DNA from 2 places in the Streptomyces sp. NPDC006687 genome. Region 1 is predicted to be linked to the other one. Evidence: riboswitches for the same ligand, from Rfam matches in the RefSeq annotation. Region 1 holds a riboswitch; the other holds the start of a gene.
The links. A riboswitch is a leader RNA that binds a small molecule or an ion and turns the genes downstream of it on or off. The one in region 1 is predicted to bind glycine.
Positions count from the first base shown of each region.

Region 1 (10,200 bases):
TGCTGGTGGAGCTGGCCGACGAGCGGACCGTACGGGAGCTCACCCCCGACCTCGCGGCCCTGCGCGGCTACGCCCGCCGCGGGGTGATCGTCACCGCCCCCGCCGAGGACCCCGCCCGCGGGTACGACTTCGCCAGCCGGGGCTTCTTCCCCGCCTTCGGTATCGACGAGGACCCGGTCACCGGCAGCGCGCACACCGCCCTCGCCCCGTTCTGGGCGGCCCGCACGGGCCGTACCGAGCTGACCGGCCTCCAGGGCGGGGCCCGCACGGGCCTGGTCCGGGTCCGCCTCGCGGGCGACCGCACGCTGCTGACCGGTCACGCGGTCACCGTCATCGACGGCGAACTGCACACCTCGCCCTGAGGGTCAGGGCGTCGGCAGCCAGCCGACCTTGCCCGCGAGGAGCGCGTACCCGCCGAAGGCCACGATGTCGAGCAGCGCGTGCGCGACGACCAGCGGCCCGACCCGGCCCCAGCGCCGGTAGGCGAGGACGAAGACCACGCCCATCACCATGTTGCCGACGAACCCGCCGATGCCCTGGTAGAGGTGGTACGAGCCGCGCAGCAGCGAGCTGGCCAGCAGCGCGGCCGTCGGCGACCAGCCCAGCTGGCCGAGCCGGCGCAGCAGGTAGGCCAGCACGATGACCTCCTCCACCACGGCGTTCTGCACGGCGGAGAGGATCAGCACCGGGAACTTCCACCACACGTCGGGCAGCGCCTCCGGTACGACCGTCAGGTTGAAGCCCGTCGCGCGTGCCGCCAGGTAGAAGGCCAGCCCGGCGCTGCCGATGCCGGCGGCCACCAGGGCGCCCCGGGCCAGGTCCGGGCCGGGCCGGGTGCGGTCGAAGCCCAGCACCCGCAGCCCGGGCGCCCCCTCGCGGGTGAGCAGGTGGGCAACGAGCAGCACGGGCACCAGGGCGGTGGCGATCCCGAACAGCTGCCAGGCCAGGTCGAGCCAGGGCCGCCCGGGGGCGTAGGAGCCGTTGAGGGTGGCGGCCTGGTCCTTGAGCCCGCCCGGCTTGGTGAGGGAGCCGATGAAGCTGATCAGCGCCGAGGCCCCGCTCGCGCCCAGCGACAGGGCGAGCACGAGCAGCGTCTCGGTGCGCAGGACGCCCCGCCGCTCGTCCTCGCGCGGCTCCACGACCACCGGTTCCGGCTCCGTCCGCACGCCCCGACTCCCGTCCTGCCCCGTCCGTCACGCTCCGATCACCCCATACTGCCTCCTCGGGGGCCGGACGGGAGCACCGGGACGGCCGTTCAGCGGCGGGCGGCGGCGCCGGCGTCCACCTCCTGCTCCTCCAGCCCGACCGGCCAGGTGTGCACGGGCTCGCCGCGGTGCATCAGCTCGCTGTAGCGGCGGGTGGTGGCCGCCAGGGCGGCGTCCCGGTCGAGTCCGCCGGCGCGGGCGCGGTGGTAGGTGTCCACCTGCCAGGTCGCCCCGTTCACCCGGCGCCGGCACCGCTCCTCGATGATCCCCAGGTAGTGGTCCCGGTCGGCGGGCTCGATGCCCCAGGCGTCCAGGCCCGCCGCGGCCATCGGCAGCAGTTCGTCCAGCACCAGCCGTACGGCCGGCACGCTCACCAGCCCCCCCGGCGCGGCCCTTGCGCGGCCAGCGGATGCGCGCGTCGATCCCGTACCGGCAGGCGGCGTCGAAGTTGGCCTCGGCCTCCGCGAAGGGCATCCGCGTCCACACCGGGCGCGGTTCGTCCGCGAGGGTGCGCACCAGACCGTAGTAGAAGGCGGCGTTGGCGACGACGTCGGCGACGGTGGGCCCGGCCGGCAGCACCCGGTTCTCCACCCGCAGGTGCGGCATCCCGTCGGCCACCCCGTAGACGGGCCGGTTCCACCGGTAGACGGTGCCGTTGTGCAGCACCAGCTCCTGGAGGCTCGGCACCCCGCCCTCGGCGAGCACCCGCAGCGGCTCCTCCTCGTCGCAGATCGGCAGCAGGGAGGGGAAGTAGCGGACGTTCTCGGCGAAGAGCTCGTACGCAGAGTCCACCCACTTCTCCCCGAACCAGGTGCGCGGCCGTACCCCCTGGGCCTGGAGCTCGGGCGGACGGGTGTCGGTGGCCTGGGTGAACAGCGGCGGGCGGGACTCGCGCCACAGCTCCCGGCCGAAGAGGAAGGGGGAGTTGGCCCCCAGCGCTATCTGGACGGCGGTGACGGCCTGGGCGGCGTTCCACACGTCCGAGAACCGCGCCGGGGTGACCTGGAGGTGCAGTTGTACGGAGGTGCAGGCGGCCTCCGGCACGATCGAACCGGTGCTCCAGGTCAGCCGCTCGACCCCCTCTATGTCCAGCCGGAAGTCCTCGCCGCGCATCATCAGGATCTGCTCGTTGAGCAGCGAGTAGCGGTCCACGGCCGACAGGTTGGCCAGGGCCAGGTCGGCGCGGGTGATCGTGGGCAGGATCCCGATCATGACCACCCCGGCCTCGATCTCCTCGGCCTGCCGGTGGGCGTAGTGCAGGCCCGCGCTCAGCTCCTCCGCGAGCTGGTCGAACACCCGGCCGTCGAGCCGGTGCGGGAGGACGTTGACCTCCAGGTTGAACATTCCGAGTTCCGTCTGGAAATCAGGGCTCGCTATCCGCTCCAGAACCTGCGCATTCACCATGCGCGGCAAACCGTCGGCACCCGCGAGATTCAGCTCTATCTCCAGTCCCATCATGTTCTTGGGGCGGTCGAACCTCTTCTCCGCCAGAAGCCGCTCCAGTCCCTCCAGGCACTCGTGAAGCTTCCTCCGGTACCGATGCCGATCGGACAGGTCGAATCCGCCTGCCACGACCTTCTCCCCCATCGAAGCGTCCCTCCTGGAGCGGGCCCGGTCCGGCCCGGGCGCACGTTACGGTCGATGATGCCCAGGGGCCGTGATCGATAACGCGGCGGGGAGCGGCTTGGCGGGGAGCGCACGCCGGTGTGGCCGGATGGGGCTCCGGCACATTCACCTGGCAACCCGCATTTCGCAATGACCGCAGGGGTATTACCGGTTGGCGATTACCGGCACTTTCCAGCCGAGCCCCTTTCCGGTAACCTCCGAGGTCAGCGCGGGTTCTTCACGCGTGTACGGCATGAATACCATGACAGCGGGACCGGTTAGCGCCTTGTCGGCAAGGGGCGGGACAGCTAGCCGAAACACTGCATGAACACATGTCGTATAAACTCCGCAAACGAGGCAGAGAGTTGGCGCGCGGCCATTGCCCCAATGCCCACCTCTGACCCCAGAATGCGACAGCGCCGTCCCGCACCTTCCCCCGCACCACAGGTCTCCCAAGTGAGAGGCGACCCACTATGCCGCTGCATGTCCACCCGGCCCCCGCGCCCGCCCTGCGCAGCGTCCTCGCGGCACTCGGTTCCCCCACCGCGGTGCATGAGGCACACACCCCCGCCCTGCGCGCGGTCCAGGGCCCGATGACCGCCGAGCTCCCCCTCCCGGTCCACGTGCTCGACCGCCTGAGCATGTCCGGCCGCGCGGCCGGCGGCAGGCCGCCCCGTACCCGCCTGACTGGCTGGCGGTTCCTGATCCGCAGCGGCGACCGCTTCGTGGCGGCGGCCGACACCCGCCTCACCCCGGACGGCTGGGCCTTCTCGCACTTCTTCGAGGGCCCCTACGTCGCCGCCACCGAGCGCGCCCTGCGGCAGGCGGAGCAGCTCGGCAAGAACTACCAGCCCCGGCTGCTGTCCGTACCCGAGCTGTACATGCTCACCCTGTGGCTACACGGGGCGGTCGGCGCCGACGCCGCCGCCGGGCTGCCCGCGGCGGCCGACCTGCTCGTGCCGCTGGCACCGGCGCCGCCCGGCATCGCCCCGTACCGGCCGTATCCCCTCACGGAACTGCTGCCCGTGCTGACCCGCCGGCTGACCTCCACGACCCCGCCCGCGCCGCCCACCGTGGCGGCCCCGGCGGCCTGAAGCTCCCGCTCGGGTCCATGGCGCGGCCCGTACCGGCGGGCCGTGCCCCGGAATGTCGCCCCTATTCGCCGGGCTGACCCGAATCACCCAGTCGGCCTAGTCCTCCGGGACCAGGTACGAACCATCCAAAAGGACAGGGCAGTTGGCTTGAACCGCCCGCACGAGTGATGCGTCCTCCATCCATGAGGACTGCTGCCGGGAAATCCCTGCGAAGCAGCCGTCATGGGGGAAGACTGAGGACATCCTCCCCGCAGGTGCGGGGACGACCCAGGGGGACGGCCATGAATCACGCATCGAGCCGTAGCGAACAGACCACACCGCAGCGAAAGAACGCATCCATGTGCCAGCACCAGCCTGCCTGCCCGTCATCAGACTCCGCCGACCGGGAGGCCGCGCGCCCGGTGGCCAACCACCCGGAACAGGGCTGGAGCCTGCTGTGCAACGGCGTCCTGCTCTTCGAGGACACCGGTGAACTGCTCCCGGACGGCAAGATCATCGCTCCGCACCGCCCGCTCGCGGCGGCCTGAGCGCCACGGGAGCAGCACGGACGGAACGGCCGAAGGGGCCGGTCCCGGAGCGGAAAGCTCCGGGACCGGCCCCTTCGGCGTGGTGTCAGTTGTCGTACTCGTCCAGCGGCGGGCAGGAGCACACCAGGTTGCGGTCGCCGAAGGCACCGTCGATCCGGCGCACCGGCGGCCAGTACTTCTCGGCGGCGGAGACGCCGCCGGGGAAGACGGCCTCGTCGCGGGTGTACGGGTGGTTCCACTCGCCGCCCAGCGCGGCCGCCGTGTGCGGGGCGTTGGCCAGCGGGTTGTCACCGGCCGGCCACTCGCCGCCCGCGACCCGCTCGATCTCCGCGCGGATGGCGATCATCGCGTCGCAGAACCGGTCGATCTCGACCAGGTCCTCGGACTCCGTCGGCTCGATCATGAGCGTGCCGGCCACCGGGAAGGACATGGTCGGGGCGTGGAAGCCGTAGTCGATCAGGCGCTTGGCGATGTCGTCGACGCTGACGCCGGTCTCCTTCGACAGCGGGCGCAGGTCGATGATGCACTCGTGCGCGACCAGGTCGCCCGGGCCGGTGTAGAGCACCGGGTAGTGCGGCTCCAGGCGCTTGGCGATGTAGTTGGCGCCGAGCACCGCCACCTGCGTGGCGCGCTTGAGGCCCTCGCCGCCCATCAGGCGCACGTACGACCAGGAGATCGGCAGGATGCCCGCCGAGCCCCACGGGGCGGCCGAGATCGGGCCGACGCCCGTCTCCGGGCCGGCGGCCGGCTGGAGCGGGTGGTTCGGCAGGTACGGGGCCAGGTGCGCCCGGACACCGACCGGGCCGACGCCCGGGCCGCCGCCGCCGTGCGGGATGCAGAAGGTCTTGTGCAGGTTCAGGTGCGAGACGTCGCCGCCGAAGTGACCCGGCTTGGCCAGGCCCACCAGGGCGTTCAGGTTGGCGCCGTCCACGTAGACCTGGCCGCCCGCCTCGTGCACCTGGGCGCAGATGTCGGCGACGTGCTCCTCGAAGACACCGTGCGTCGACGGGTAGGTGATCATGAGCACGGCCAGCTCGTCGCGGTACTGCTCGATCTTGGCGCGCAGGTCCTCGGCGTCCACCTCACCGTCGTCGGCGGTCTTGACGACGACGACCTTCATGCCGGCCATCACGGCGCTGGCCGCGTTGGTGCCGTGCGCGGAGGACGGGATCAGGCAGACGGTGCGCTGCTCGTCGCCGTTCGCGCGGTGGTAGGCGCGGACGGCCAGCAGGCCGGCGAGCTCACCCTGGGAGCCGGCGTTGGGCTGGATGGAGACCTTGTCGTAGCCGGTGACCTCGCAGAGACGTTCCTCCAGCTCGTTGATGAGCGTGAGGTACCCGCCGGCCTGCTCGGCCGGGGCGAAGGGGTGCAGCTGGCCGAACTCGGGCCAGGTGACCGGCTCCATCTCGGTGGTCGCGTTGAGCTTCATGGTGCAGGAGCCCAGCGGGATCATGCCGCGGTCCAGCGCGTAGTCCTTGTCCGAGAGCTTGCGCAGGTAGCGCAGCATCGCGGTCTCGGAGCGGTGCTGGTGGAAGACCGGGTGGGTCAGGTACGCGTCCGAGCGCAGCAGGGCCTCGGGGAGCGCGTCGGCGGCGGTCCCGTCCAGGGCCTCGATGTCCGCGGAGACGCCGAAGGCGGCCCAGACGGCCTCGATGTGGGCGCGCAGGGTGGTCTCGTCGCAGGAGACCGAGACGTGGTCGGCGTCCACCTGGTACAGGTTCACCCCGGCCTCGCGGGCGGCGGCGGTGACCTCGGCGGCCTTGCCGGGCACCCGGGCGGTGACGGTGTCGAAGAAGGAGCCGTGCACCAGCTCGACCCCGCCGGCCGTCAGGCCCGCGGCGAGCAGCGCGGCGTAGCGGTGGGTACGGCGGGCGATCGTCCTCAGGCCGTCGGGGCCGTGGTAAACGGCGTACATGCCGGCCATGACGGCGAGCAGGACCTGCGCGGTACAGATGTTGCTGGTGGCCTTCTCGCGGCGGATGTGCTGCTCGCGGGTCTGGAGGGCCAGGCGGTACGCCTTGTTGCCGTCCGCGTCCACGGAGACGCCGACGAGGCGGCCGGGCAGCGAGCGGGCGTGCTTGGCCTGGACGGCCATGTAGCCGGCGTGCGGGCCGCCGAAGCCCATCGGGACACCGAAGCGCTGGGTGGTGCCGACGGCGATGTCGGCGCCGAGGGCGCCCGGGGAGGTCAGCAGGGTCAGCGCGAGCAGGTCGGCGGAGACGGTGACGATCGCGCCGAGCTCGTGGGCCTGGTCGATGACGGCCTTGATGTCGCGGACGGCGCCGGAAGCACCCGGGTACTGCAGGAGCACGCCGTAGACGCCGCGCTCGGCGATCTCGGCGGGGATGCCCTCGGAGAGGTCCGCGACGACGACCTCGATACCGATCGGCTCGGCGCGGGTCTCGATGACGGCGATGGTCTGCGGCAGCGCGTCGGCGTCGACGAGGAAGACGTCGCCCTTGACCTTGCCCACGCGGCGGGCCAGCGTCATGGCCTCGGCGGCGGCGGTGCCCTCGTCGAGCAGGGAGGCGCCGGAGGTGGGCAGACCGGTCAGTTCGGCGACGACCGTCTGGAAGTTCAGCAGGGCCTCCAGGCGGCCCTGCGAGATCTCCGGCTGGTACGGGGTGTAGGCCGTGTACCAGGCCGGGTTCTCCATGACGTTGCGCAGGATCACCGGCGGGGTGAACGTCCCGTAGTAGCCCAGGCCGATCATCGAGGTCAGGACCTCGTTGCGGTCGGCGAGCGAGCGCAGCTCGGCGAGCACCTCGGCCTCGGTCCGCGCCTCGGGGAGGTTCAGCGCCTCGGCGGTCTTGATCACATCCGGTACCGCGGCGGCGGTCAGCTCGTCGAGGGAGCCGTAGCCCACCTGGGCGAGCATCTTCGCCTGCGCCTCGGCATCCGGGCCGATGTGACGCTGCTCGAAGGGGATGCCCTGTTCGAGCTGGGAGAGCGGAATGCGGTTGGCGGTCATTACGGAGGCCTCCTGGTCGTATGACCTGCGAGGGGCACCACGGCGCGGGCACCCGGACGGCCTCCCCCTCTGTCATCTCAACCTGAGAGCTTCACCGGAGTCTCGGGGATCGCCCGTCGTCCGGCTTTCACCGTCGGTGAGGAGTGGGACGGGCACTGCGCGCCCGGCACCCGCTCCTGCTTTCCAGAGTGGCCTCGTCGCGTGCGGTACGTATGCCTGAGAGATTCCGGGGAGGATTTGCTCCTTCGGCGCCTCCGGCGAACTCATTCGGAGGACTCTCCCGCACAGGGTCAACAGCCATCACCCAGCCTACCAGCGAGGATCTGGACCCTCCCTCGAGTGGCCCCCCATCGGAATATGCACTTTTGTAGTCATTACGGATGACTGCGACCATGTGGAGGGACCGTGCAGACCGACATCGATCCGCGCAGCCTGATCGGCCGCAAGGCGTTCGACCGGAACGGGGCCAAGATCGGCACCGTGGACGAGGTCTACCTCGACGACGCCACGGGCGTCCCCGAGTGGGCAGCGGTCCGCACCGGCCTCTTCGGCCGGGACGCCTTCGTACCGCTGGAGCCGAGCGAGGTGGTCGGAGAGGTGCTGCGGGTCCCCTTCGAGCGCTCCCTGATCAAGGAGGCCCCCGACTTCGGCGTCGGCCGCCACCTCTCGCCCGAGCAGGAGCTCCAGCTCTACCACCACTACGGCCTGGACGTGGCCCTGCCGGCCGAATTCCACCTCCCTCCGCCGGAGCCCCACTAGGGGGCCGGCCGTCCCACCAGGGGCAGGGGGTCGGAGGGCTCCAGGTCGGGGTCGTCCACCAGGAAGGTCCGGACCCGCCCGGGCAGCGAGCCGGGCCGCTCGAACCGGACGGTGACCCGCCCGACGCCGCTGCCCTGCACCCACCCGGGCCCGTACACCGCGTGCCGTACGTCGCTGCCCGCCGGCCAGTGCCGGGCGGCGGCCTGCGGGCCTTCCCCGCCCGCCGCGGGCGCCTCGGCGGTTCCTGGAGCACCGGCCGTCCCCTCGGCCTCCTCCGCCTCCCGGGTCCCCTCGGCGGGGGCGCCGTCCCCTTCCCGCGCCGCGGCACCGAGTGCCTGGGCGAAGAGGTCCTCCTGGGTGTAGTCCGCGAGACCACTGACGCCGACGCCCAGCAGCCGCACCCCGCCGGTGGTGTCCACTGACTCCAGCAGCCGCGCGGCCGCCTCCCGCACCACGGCCGGATCGTCGGTGGGCCCGCGCAGGGTCTCGGAGCGGGTCAGGGTCGAGAAGTCGTACCGGCGCACCTTCAGGACGATGGTCCGCCCGGAGTGCCCCGAGGCCCGCAGCCGGCCCACGCACCGGTCGGCGAGCCGCTGCACCTCGGAGCGGATCCGCACCCGGTCGTGCAGGTCCACGTCGAAGGTGTCCTCCACCGACACCGACTTCGCGTCCCGCTCGGCGACCACGGGCCGGTCGTCCAGACCGAGCGCCATCCGGTAGAGGCCGACACCGTGCGCCCGGCCCACCATCCGCACCAGTTCGTCCTCACCGGCCTCGGCCAGCTCCCCCACCGTGGTGATCCCGGCCCGGCGCAGATGCTCCCCGGTGGCCGGGCCGACCCCGGGCAGGGTCCGTACGGACATGGGCGCGAGCAGTTCCCGCTCGGTCCCGGGCTCGATCAGCAGCAGCCCGTCCGGCTTGGCCGCCTCGGAGGCGACCTTGGCCAGCATCTTCGACCCGGCCAGTCCGACCGACCCGCTGAGCCCCGTCGCGGCCGTGATGCCGGCCCGCAGCCGCTCCCCCGTGGCCCGGGCGTCCGCGGCGTCGAAGGCCCGGCCGCCCGCCTCCAGGTCCACGAACGCCTCGTCCAGGCTGAGGGGCTCCACCAGCGGCGACAGCTCGCGCAGCAGGCCCATGACGGTCTCGCTCACCTCGCGGTAGAGCGTGAAGCGCGGAATCAGGTAGGCGCCGTTGGGGCAGAGCCGGCGGGCCTGCGCGGTGGGCATCGCCGAGTGCACCCCGTAGCGCCGGGCCTCGTACGAGGCGGTGGCCACGACCCCGCGCGGGCCGAGCCCTCCGACGATCACGGCCTTCCCGCGCAGGCTGGGCTTGGACGCCTGCTCCACGGACGCGTAGAAGGCGTCCATGTCCAGATGCAGGATGGTCGGCGCGGTTCTCACGTCACCGATGCTGCCCTATGCCACTGACAACGGGGTGATCTCACGTGCCCCCGCCCGCCGGCGGGTCCGTACGGGCCGCGGGCCCGGGCTCAGCCGGCCCGGTTGCGGCGGGCGGCGAGCTCGTCGGCCGGGTTGTGGCCGACCACCGTCTCCCCCGTGTCCACCCGCTCCCCGTGCAGCTGCGACAGGGCGTTCTCCACGTCGCGCCAGACCACGCCCACCGCGATGCCGAAGACGCCCTGGCCGCCCTGGAGCAGGCTCACGACCTGGTCCGGGGAGGTGCACTCGTACACGGTGGCGCCGTCGCTCATCAGCGTCATGCGCTCCAGGTCGGAAAAGCCCCGCCCGCGCAGGTGCTGTACGGCGGTGCGGATGTTCTGGAGGGCCACCCCGGTGTCCAGGAAGCGCTTGACGATCTTGAGGACGACCACGTCGCGGAAGCTGTACAGCCGCTGGGTCCCGGATCCGTAGGCGGCCCGCACACTGGGCTCCACCAGCCCGGTACGCGCCCAGTAGTCCAGCTGCCGGTACGTGATGCCGGCGGCGGCGCACGCGGTCGGTCCTCGGTAGCCGACCTGCTCGGGTCCCGGGGCCTCGTTCACCGGTCCGACCGGCGTCGACGCCGACTGACGGTGCGCG
Region 1 covers NZ_JBEYJJ010000030.1:2,257-12,456, forward strand. The annotation lists gene ABZ716_RS24415 (PhzF family phenazine biosynthesis isomerase) at 1-362, shown strand, start outside; gene ABZ716_RS24420 (CPBP family intramembrane glutamic endopeptidase) at 366-1,166, opposite strand; partial or broken gene ABZ716_RS24425 (glutamate-cysteine ligase family protein) at 1,256-2,792, opposite strand; gene ABZ716_RS24430 (hypothetical protein) at 3,284-3,904, shown strand; gene ABZ716_RS24435 (DUF5999 family protein) at 4,243-4,431, shown strand; gene gcvP (aminomethyl-transferring glycine dehydrogenase) at 4,517-7,402, opposite strand; glycine riboswitch at 7,597-7,695, opposite strand; gene ABZ716_RS24445 (PRC-barrel domain-containing protein) at 7,808-8,161, shown strand; gene ABZ716_RS24450 (DNA polymerase IV) at 8,158-9,561, opposite strand; gene ABZ716_RS24455 (MerR family transcriptional regulator) at 9,651-10,200, opposite strand, start outside.

Region 2 (10,200 bases), on a different contig from region 1:
ACCGGCTTGCCGGACCCGTCGTAGACCAGCTCGGAGACGGGAGTGACGGTGTAGGGGGGCACGGAGCCCTGGAGGTCGACGACGAACCGGTCGTACGCGCAGTGACCGCCGTAGCGGGCGTTGACGACGAGCGGGGTGGTGGAGCGGACGGCGGCCGGCGCGGCGGCCGAGGCCGGGGCGGCGAGCGCGAGGGCGGCGGTCAGCACGGCTCCTGTGGCCAGGGCCGTGATCCGGCGGCGGTGCGGCTGGTGACGCATGAGGGCGTCCCCCCGATCCTGTGAGACGGGGACTGGCTGTCATCCGGTAGGACACGCCAGGGGCCCCTGCGGTTGCACGCCCCGGCCCGGCGGGTCTCAGAAGGTCAGCAGCGCGCTCAGCTCGGCGTCCAGGTCGTAGTGGCGCTGCTCCTGCCCGCGCGGGACCAGCTCCGTCATCCTCCGGCACAGTTCGCGCAGGTCCTTGGACCGCAGCGAGACCACGCAGCCGTGGGCGCCGTTGCTGAGGGCCAGCAGGACGCGCGGCTCGGTGCCCGTCCAGCGCGGCCACACCTGTATGTCCCCCTCACCGGTGACGCAGGTCTGCCCGTCGATCAGGAGCTCCCGCGAGAACACCCAGCGGGCGATCCGCACCCCGGCGCCCCGGAACTCCACGGCGACCTCGTAGGGCCGGTCGGTGCGGTAGACGAAGACGCCCTCCAGGGGGACGGGCAGCGGTGCGGCCTCCAGCCGCAGCGGCAGGACTCGGTGTTCGGTGATGGCCATGCGGCTGCCTCTCCTCGCGGGGTGAAAGCGCCCCCCGCAGCACGCTAGTGCACCCGCCGCCCGCCCCCGGGGGCCGAAGGTCCCGACCCCCGGGGGCCGGGAGACCCCTCTTGGCCGGCAGCGCGCGAGGGGCCCGGCGCACCCGCGCCGGGCCCCTCGTCGGCTCACCTCACCCCGTGCGGGTCAGCACTCGATGACGTTGACCGCGAGACCGCCGCGGGCGGTCTCCTTGTACTTGACCTTCATGTCCGCCCCGGTCTCCTTCATGGTCTTGATGACCTTGTCGAGGGAGACCTTGTGGCTGCCGTCGCCGCGCATCGCCATGCGCGCCGCCGTGACCGCCTTGACCGCCGCCATGCCGTTGCGCTCGATGCACGGGATCTGCACCAGGCCGCCGACCGGGTCGCAGGTCAGGCCCAGGTTGTGCTCCATACCGATCTCGGCCGCGTTCTCCACCTGCTCCGGGGAGCCGCCCAGCACCTCGGCCAGCGCGCCCGCCGCCATGGAGCAGGCGGAGCCGACCTCGCCCTGGCAGCCGACCTCGGCGCCCGAGATGGAGGCGTTCTCCTTGAAGAGCATGCCGATCGCGCCCGCGGCCAGCAGGAAGCGGACCACACCGTCCTCGTCCGCGCCCGGCACGAAGTTCATGTAGTAGTGCAGGACGGCCGGCAGGACGCCCGCGGCGCCGTTGGTCGGCGCGGTCACCACGCGGCCGCCCGCCGCGTTCTCCTCGTTGACCGCCATCGCGTAGATCGTCGTCCACTCGCTGCGGTGCATCATCGGATCGCCCTCGGTGCGCAGCTGGCGCGCCGTGGAGGCGGCCCGGCGCTTGACGCGCAGCCCGCCCGGGAGGATGCCCTCGCGGGACATGCCGCGCGAGACGCAGGACTGCATGACCCGCCAGATCTCCAGCAGGCCCTCGCGGATCTCGTCCTCGGTGCGCCACGCCTTCTCGTTCTCCATCATCAGGGAGGAGATCGACAGGCCGGTCTCGTTCGCGAGGCGGAGCATCTCGTCACCCGAGCGGAAGGGGTACTTCAGCACGGTGTCGTCGAGCTTGATCCGGTCCTCGCCGACCGCGTCCTCGTCCACGACGAAGCCGCCGCCGACCGAGTAGTAGGTCTTCTCCAGCAGCGGGGTGCCGGAGGCGTCGTAGGCGAAGAGGGTCATCCCGTTCGCGTGGTAGGGCAGCGAGCGGCGGCGGTGCAGGATCAGCTGGTTCGGCTCGTCGAAGTCGATCTCGTGGCCGTTCCCTATCTCCGTGCCGAGCAGCCGGAGCTTGCCGGTCCTGCGGATGCGCTCGACCTCGTCGTCGGCGCTCTCCACGTCGACCGTGCGCGGGGAGTGACCCTCCAGGCCGAGCAGGACCGCCTTGGGGGTGCCGTGGCCGTGGCCGGTGGCGCCGAGGGAGCCGAAGAGCTCCGCCCGCACGGACGCGGTCTGGGCGAGGACGCCGTCCTTCTTCAGCCGCGACACGAACATGCGCGCCGCGCGCATCGGGCCGACCGTGTGGGAGGAGGAGGGGCCGATACCGATGGAGAAGAGATCGAAGACGGAGATGGCCACTGGCGGACTCCCTTGTCGGCTCGTGGGGTGGAGAGGGGCAGGGGTGTGGTGGAGCGGGGTGGTGCGGGGGTGATCTGCGGATTTTGTCCGGCAGTCGAGCGTAACGCGTGGAGATGAACGTTTCGGCTCGGGAAGGGGTCCGCCGGACGTGAGTCAGCTCGCGTTCCGGTGGCCCCGGCGGGGGAGGGGGCCGGGGAAGAAGACAGGAAGGGGCCCGGCCCTGTGCGGAACAAGGCCGGACCCCTCCTGGCCGTGACTAGAGCGACGGGTACAGCGGGAACTTCGCGGCGAGCGCGGAGACGCGCGCCTTGAGGTCGTCCGCGTCGAACGCCGGCTTCAGGGCCTGCGCGATGATCTCGGCGACCTCGCGGAAGTCCTCGGCACCGAAGCCACGGGTGGCCAGGGCCGGCGTACCGATGCGCAGACCCGAGGTGACCATCGGCGGGCGCGGGTCGTTCGGGATGGCGTTCCGGTTGACCGTGATGCCGATCTCGTGGAGCCGGTCCTCGGCCTGCTGGCCGTCCAGCTCGGAGTTGCGCAGGTCGACCAGGACCAGGTGCACGTCGGTGCCGCCGGAGAGGACGGAGACGCCCACCTCGGTGACGTCCGGCTGGACCAGGCGCTCGGCGATGATCTTCGCGCCCTCCAGGGTGCGCTCCTGGCGCTCCTTGAACTCGGGCGAGGCCGCGACCTTGAAGGAGACGGCCTTGGCCGCGATCACGTGCTCCAGCGGACCGCCCTGCTGGCCCGGGAAGACCGCGGAGTTGATCTTCTTGGCCAGCTCCTGCGTCGACAGGATGACACCGCCGCGCGGACCGCCGAGGGTCTTGTGCGTGGTGGTGGTGACGACGTGGGCGTGCGGCACCGGGTTGGGGTGCAGGCCCGCGGCGACCAGGCCCGCGAAGTGGGCCATGTCGACCATCAGGTACGCGCCGACCTCGTCCGCGATCCGGCGGAAGGCGGCGAAGTCCAGCTGGCGCGGGTAGGCGGACCAGCCGGCGACGATCAGCTGCGGCTTGGACTCCTTGGCGAGGCGCTCGACCTCGGCCATGTCCACCTGGCCGGACTCGTCGACGTGGTACGGGACCACGTTGTAGAGCTTGCCGGAGAAGTTGATCTTCATGCCGTGGGTCAGGTGACCGCCGTGGGCCAGGTTCAGGCCCATGATCGTGTCGCCCGGCTTCAGCAGCGCGAACATCGCGGCGGCGTTGGCCTGCGCACCGGAGTGCGGCTGGACGTTCGCGGCCTCGGCGCCGAACAGCGCCTTGATGCGGTCGATGGCGATCTGCTCGACCACGTCGACGTGCTCGCAGCCGCCGTAGTAGCGGCGGCCCGGGTAGCCCTCGGCGTACTTGTTGGTCAGGACCGAGCCCTGGGCCTCCATGACGGCGACCGGAGCGAAGTTCTCCGACGCGATCATTTCCAGGGTGGACTGCTGGCGCACCAGCTCGGCGTCGACGGCGGCGGCGACGTCGGGGTCGAGCTCGTGGAGCGGGGTGTTCAGAACGGACATCAGGATCCCCTGGGGTGTCAGTTACCGGCGGTGAGGGCGGTGTACTCGTCGTAGGAGAGCGCGTCCTTGGGCTCCTCCGAGAGCTTCACCTTGAACAGCCAGCCGCCCTCGAAGGGGGCGGAGTTCACCAGCGCCGGGTCGTCGACGACGTCCTGGTTGAACTCGACGATCTCACCGGAGACCGGGGAGTACAGGTCGCTGACCGACTTGGTCGACTCCAGCTCGCCACAGGTCTCGCCCTCGGTGACGGTGTCGCCGACCGCGGGGAGCTGGGCGTAGACGACGTCACCGAGCGCGGTGGCCGCGAACTCCGTGATGCCAACCGTCGCGACGCCGTCGACGACGTCCGACAGCCACTCGTGTTCCTTGGTGTAGCGCAGCTGCTGGGGGTTGCTCATGACCTGATTCTCCTGGATGCGGGGAGGTGGATACGAACGGTGGTCTTGCGTGCCGGCGGCGGGCCGGCGGGGTCCTGGGGACCCGGGGGTCACTTCTGCCGCTTGTAGAACGGCAGGGCCACGACCTCGTACGGCTCATGCGTACCGCGAATGTCCACGCCGACGCCGGAGGTCCCGGGCGCGGCGTACTCCGCGTCGACGTACGCCATCGCGATCGGCTTGCCCAGCGTCGGCGACGGGGCGCCGGAGGTGACCTCGCCGACGACCTGGCCGCCGGCGACCACGGGGAAGCCGGCGCGCGGGACCCGGCGGCCCTCGGCGACCAGGCCGACCAGCTTGCGCGGGGCCTGCGAGGCGGCGCGCTCGGCGGCGGCCTCCAGGGCGGCGCGGCCCACGAAGTCGCCCTCCTTCTCGAACTTCACGACCCGGCCCAGCCCGGCGTCGAAGGGCGTGAGGGAGGTGGTCAGCTCGTGCCCGTACAGCGGCATGCCCGCTTCCAGGCGCAGGGTGTCGCGGCAGGACAGGCCGGCCGGGACCAGGCCGACGCCCTCGCCCGCCTTCGTCAGCGCCTGCCACAGCTCCACGGCGTGCTCGGGGGCGATGAACAGCTCGAAGCCGTCCTCGCCGGTGTAGCCGGTCCGGGCGATCAGCGCGGGCACGCCCGCGACGGTGCCCGGCAGGCCGGCGTAGTACTTCAGGCCGTCCAGGTCGGCGTCGGTCAGCGAGGCGAGGATGCCGGGGGACTCGGGGCCCTGCACGGCGATCAGCGCGTACGCGTCGCGGTCGTCGCGGACCTCGGCGTCGAAGCCGGCGGCGCGCTCGGTGAGCGCGTCGAGCACCACCTGGGCGTTGGAGGCGTTGGCGACGACCATGTACTCGGTCTCGCCGAGGCGGTAGACGATCAGGTCGTCCAGGATGCCGCCGTCCTCCTGGCAGATGTGCGTGTAGCGGGCGCGGCCGACGCCGACGGTGGAGATGTTGCCGACGAGGGCGTAGTCGAGGGCCTTGACGGCCTCGGGGCCGTGGACGGTGATCTCGCCCATGTGGGAGAGGTCGAACAGGCCGGCCTTGGTCCGGACGGCGTTGTGCTCGTCGCGCTCACTGGCGTAGCGCAGCGGCATGTCCCAGCCCGCGAAGTCGGTCATGGTCGCACCGAGCGAACGGTGCAGCGCGTCGAGCGCGGTCAGGCGGGGGGCAGTGCTCATGGGTGTGGCTCCCGGGTCCCAGGGCATGACATGACGAGGACGATCCTCCCCATCTGTCATCGGAACCTGAGAGGTTCGCCAGGAGTTCCCCAGGGGAACGCCGGCTTGCACCTTGGGTGGAGCTGTCGGACAGCCCGCTTTTCAGATCTGCCTCATCCACGCGGTACGGGGCCTGAGAGATTCAAGGGAGGAACTTGCTCCTTCGGCGCCCGGGCACGGCCTCACGGCCTGCCGGGACTCTCCCGCGCGGATTCAAGCGGCCGGTATGCAGTTGGTGTCCAGTTGGCGCACATCATTGCACGGGACGGGCGGAAGCGGGCAGGGGGGCCCGGAAGAACGCGTGCGGCCCCCGGCGGTCCCGCACGGCCCCGCGCGGCCCGGCAGGGTCCCAGGGGCCGGACGGCCCGCCCGGAACCGCCACGCCCGGATTACCGTCTCTTTACATTCAGCGGGCAGGGGGCCCTCGCGGCCCGACTCGGGGGGAGACGATCACGGTGCGGAGATCCGGAGTGGTGACCAGTGCCGGAGCGGTGGAGGCTGCGAGGGCCCGGCCCTTCGCCGCCCGGGCCGCCGGGACCGTCCGCGACCTGCGCGGATGCCCCGCCCGGGGCCCGCGGCGGCTGAGCTTCCCGGCCGGGGACATCGTGGTGGTGTCCGGGCTGCCGGGCGGCGGCAAGAGCACCCTGATCAAGCGGGCGGCGCCGGGCGGCGGCATCGATTCCCAGGACGTCCGCGAGCGCTGGGAGCGCCGGATGCCGAAGGCGCTGCCGTACGGGGCGTACCGGCCGCTGGTCCGCGCCGCCCACTACTGGACGCTCTGGCGCGAGCTGCGCTCCGGAGCCTCTCTGGTCGTCCACGACTGCGGCACCCAGCGGTGGGTCCGGGCCCTCCTGGCGGCCACCGCCCGACGCCGGGGCCGGCGCCTGCACCTGCTCCTGCTGGACGCCTCCCCGGAGGAGGCCCTCGCGGGCCAGGCCGCCCGCGGCCGCGGCGTCTCCTCGTACGCCTTCGCCCGCCACCGCGCGGCGGTGGGCCGCCTCCTGGCCGCCGCCGCCTCGGGCCGCTCCCCCCGGGGCTGCGCCACCACCACCCTCCTGGACCGCCCCACGGCGGCGGCCCTGACGGACATCACCTTCACCTGAACCGGCCCCGCCGGCGAGGGAGGCGCGGGGTCCGGGCGCAGCCCCGGGAGAGATAGCCTCGGGGCGACATCGGCGGGACCCACACGGAGGGCAGGGGTACATGCAGGGCAACGGCTGGCCGGCGAACGAGTTGGAGCAGGTGCTCGGGGCGGCCCTGGGGCAGCCGGACGCCGGCCCCCGCATCCTGGAGGTCCTCGGCCGCAGCCACGTCTGGGTCCCGCTCCCGCAGGGCGGCGGCCCCGACAGTGCCTCCCTCGACCTGCCCACGATGCTGATCGGCGGCGAGGCGTACGTCCCCGTCTACAGCTCGGAGGCCCAGTTCCGCTTCGCCGCCGGCCCCGCCATGGACTTCGCGGTAGCCCCCGCCGTCGAGTTCGCCCGCGGCCTGCCCCCGCAGCTCGGCATCGCCGTGAACCCCGAGGGCGCCGTCGGCGTCCCGCTGCCCCCCGCCGCCGTCGCCCAGCTCTGCCGCGCCGGGCGCAGCGAGCTCGACGGCCCCGCCACCGGCGCCCGGGTCCGGCTGTTCGAGCCCGACTGGCAGGACGACCCCGTCGACCTCCTCGCCGCCGCCGCCGAGGAGTTCCGTGCCACCGGGGTGGTCCGCGCCGCCCACCGCTGCCTGGCCAGCGTCGAGGGCAAGGCCCCCGAGCTCTACATCGGTGTCCAGCTGGCGGGATGGGACCCCGTCTCCCGGGCCGCCCCGCTGGAGGCGCTCGGCCGCGCGCTGGCCCGCGTACCGGCGCCCTGGCCGGTGCAGTTGATCCTGCTGGAGGCCGCGGAGGACCCGGTCACGGACTGGATTCGAGAGCGCGTGCGCCCCTTCTACCTGCCGTAGCGCCGCTTAAGCTGTTCCGGACGTGGAGACGACGGGCGGACGAAGACGAAGAGGGGTACCGGGTGAGTGCGTCAGGCACGGCCGCGGCCGGGCAGGTCGAGCACATGCTGCGCCAGGTGACTCCCGGGCGCTATGAGAGCTACGAGTCATTCCTGCACGCCCTCACCGAGGGCCGGCTGTGGATGCTGCTCTGGCAGGGGCAGCCGGGCTCTGCCGACGCCCAGTACGGCGGCATGGAGGTCGAGGGCCTCGGCTACGCCCCCTGCGTGACCTCCCCGCAGGAGCTGGCCGCCAGCGGCTGGAACCGCGGGTACGAGGTGGTCACCGGTCGGGACATCGCCCGCGCCCTCTACCCCGACCGCTGGGGCCTGTGGATCAACCCGCACGCCCAGGGCGGCGGCCTCGGCATCCCCTGGGCGGACCTGCGCCGGGTCGCGACCGGCCTGGAGCGGATGCCGGCCGGCCCGCTGCGGCTGTCCGAGCCCGCGCTGGAGCTCCCGCAGTTCTACGGGCTGCTGACCCAGCACGCCCACCGCACCCCCGCCGTCCGCTCGCTGCGCCGCGCCTGGGTGCAGCCCGCGCTGGGGTCGGCGTACCTCGCCGTCGGGCTCGACCTGTACGACGCCTCGGCGCCCGCCCTGGAATCCGTACGGGAGATGATGCGCCAGTCGGTCGGCGCGGTGCCCGAGGGCGTTCCGGTGTGCACGGTGGCGCTGGCGGACGAGCACGACCCCGTGGCCATGTGGCTGCGCGCGCAGACCCGGCCCTTCTACGACCGTGAGGGGCAGGCGGCCGCCTACTGAGGCCGCCGCCGGGCCCCGTACCCGTCTGTTACAGGGACATTTCAGGTACGTCCGCACCGTGAGACGGGCCGTCCGCGGTGACCTCGGGCCGTCGGGAGCACCTGCTCCCGGCGGCCTTCGTCTTGCCCGGATTTCACCCCCCATGGGCGTCCAATCTGCGGGAAACTCCGCAGAGTTGGGCCCCATGTCCGTTTGCGTACCGAACGGGCGGTGTTGCTCCGCTGAGCCGCGAGCACAGTCCGGATAACGGGAACCCACGCCTCAGATCACGGTTGCGCATCCTTTCATCTGCGGGTCTGGCGGCTGGTCGAGCGCCCGATGAAGACTCCCCACCCAAGAGCCGGTCAGTCCTCCAGGACCCGGTTCGGAAGTCTTCGCAATTCCCCCGCTCCACCCTGCACTTCCGGCACCTCACCCGGCGTTCCGCCGGGGTCCGAGCACACCGAGCGCCACTCCGCACCAACGCCGCCACAGCGGCGGGCATGGGCCGACCACCCGTCGGCCGAGAGGGGTCCCCACCACGATGACGGCACCACTGCACGACATGAGCGCGGAGACTCCCGCACCCGTGTCCGTAGCCGACGTCCCTGCCAAGGCCATCGAAGGCCGCTCTCCCGGACGCATCGCCTGGATGCGGCTGAAGCGCGACAAGGTCGCGCTGACCGGCGGTGTGGTCGTGATCTTCCTGATCCTGGTGGCGATCTTCGCGCCGCTGATCGTGAACCTGCTGGGCCATGACCCCAACGAGTTCCACGAGGACCTGATCGACCCCGATCTGGGCACACCGCTCGGCTCCTTCGGCGGCGTGAGCTCCGACTTCCTGCTGGGCGTCGAGCCGACCAACGGCCGCGACGTCTTCAGCCGGATCGTCTACGGCGCCCGCATCTCCCTGATCGTCGCCTTCCTGGCCGCCTTCGTCTCGGTGGTCCTCGGCAGCTTCCTCGGGGCCCTCGCCGGATTCATCGGCGGCTGGGTCGACGGCCTCATCAGCCGCGTCATGGACCTGCTGCTGGCCTTCCCGCAGCTGCTGTTCACCATCGCCCTGGTCTCCGTCGTCCCCAACTCCGTCTGGGGGTTCGAGGGTTCGGGCGTACGGATGGGCGTGCTCATCCTGGTCATCGGCTTCTTCGGCTGGCCGTACATCGGACGCATCGTCCGCGGCCAGACCATCTCCCTGCGGGAACGCGAGTACGTCGAGGCGGCGCGCAGCCTCGGGGCCGGCCGCGGCTACATCCTCGTCAAGGAACTGATGCCCAACCTGGTGGCGCCGATCCTCGTCTACACCACGCTGATCATCCCGACCAACATTCTGACGGAAGCGGCCCTCAGCTTCCTGGGCGCCGGCGTCAAGCCCCCCACCTCGTCCTGGGGAAAGATGCTCTCCGACGCCGTCCCCATCTACCAGGACGACCCCATGTACATGGTGGTCCCCGGTATGACGATCTTCATCACCGTCCTGGCGTTCAACCTCTTCGGGGACGGGCTGCGTGACGCACTCGACCCCAAGGGCAGCTGAACCGCTTCTTCGATTCATCCACCTATGGAGGTTGGACAACCGTGATCCGCAGAAAGCAGGCTCTCGCGATCACCGCCGTGATCGCCGCCCTGTCGCTGACCGCCGCGTGTGGGGGCGGCAGCGACACGTCGAACGACGGCAAGAGCGGTGACGCCGAGAGCGCCAAGGGCTACAGCGGCGCCGCCGAAGGCGTGATCAACGCCTCCGACGCCAAGGGCGGCGAGCTCAAGCTCTGGTCCCCCCAGGACGTCGACTACCTCGACCCGCAGCGCGCCTACTACGGCTTCGTCTGGGACCTCCAGCGCCTGTACGTCCGCAGCCTGCTCGCCTACGACGCGAAGCCCGGCAAGGACGGCACCAAGGCGGTCCCCGACCTCGCCGAGGCCCTGCCGGTCGTGACCAACGACGGCAAGACCTACACCCTGAAGCTCAAGGACGGGGTGAAGTTCGAGGACGGCACG
Region 2 covers NZ_JBEYJJ010000001.1:245,102-255,301, reverse strand. The annotation lists gene ABZ716_RS01160 (hypothetical protein) at 1-257, opposite strand, end outside; gene ABZ716_RS01155 (SsgA family sporulation/cell division regulator) at 354-761, opposite strand; gene ABZ716_RS01150 (L-serine ammonia-lyase) at 945-2,327, opposite strand; gene glyA (serine hydroxymethyltransferase) at 2,584-3,840, opposite strand; gene gcvH (glycine cleavage system protein GcvH) at 3,858-4,238, opposite strand; gene gcvT (glycine cleavage system aminomethyltransferase GcvT) at 4,328-5,443, opposite strand; glycine riboswitch at 5,595-5,698, opposite strand; gene ABZ716_RS01130 (AAA family ATPase) at 5,974-6,585, shown strand; gene ABZ716_RS01125 (enhanced serine sensitivity protein SseB) at 6,686-7,420, shown strand; gene ABZ716_RS01120 (enhanced serine sensitivity protein SseB C-terminal domain-containing protein) at 7,483-8,223, shown strand; gene ABZ716_RS01115 (ABC transporter permease) at 8,747-9,739, shown strand; gene ABZ716_RS01110 (ABC transporter substrate-binding protein) at 9,781-10,200, shown strand, end outside.
Region 2: it holds a riboswitch for glycine, as region 1 does, so the genes downstream of both, gcvT (glycine cleavage system aminomethyltransferase GcvT) here and gcvP (aminomethyl-transferring glycine dehydrogenase) in region 1, are expected to answer to the same signal.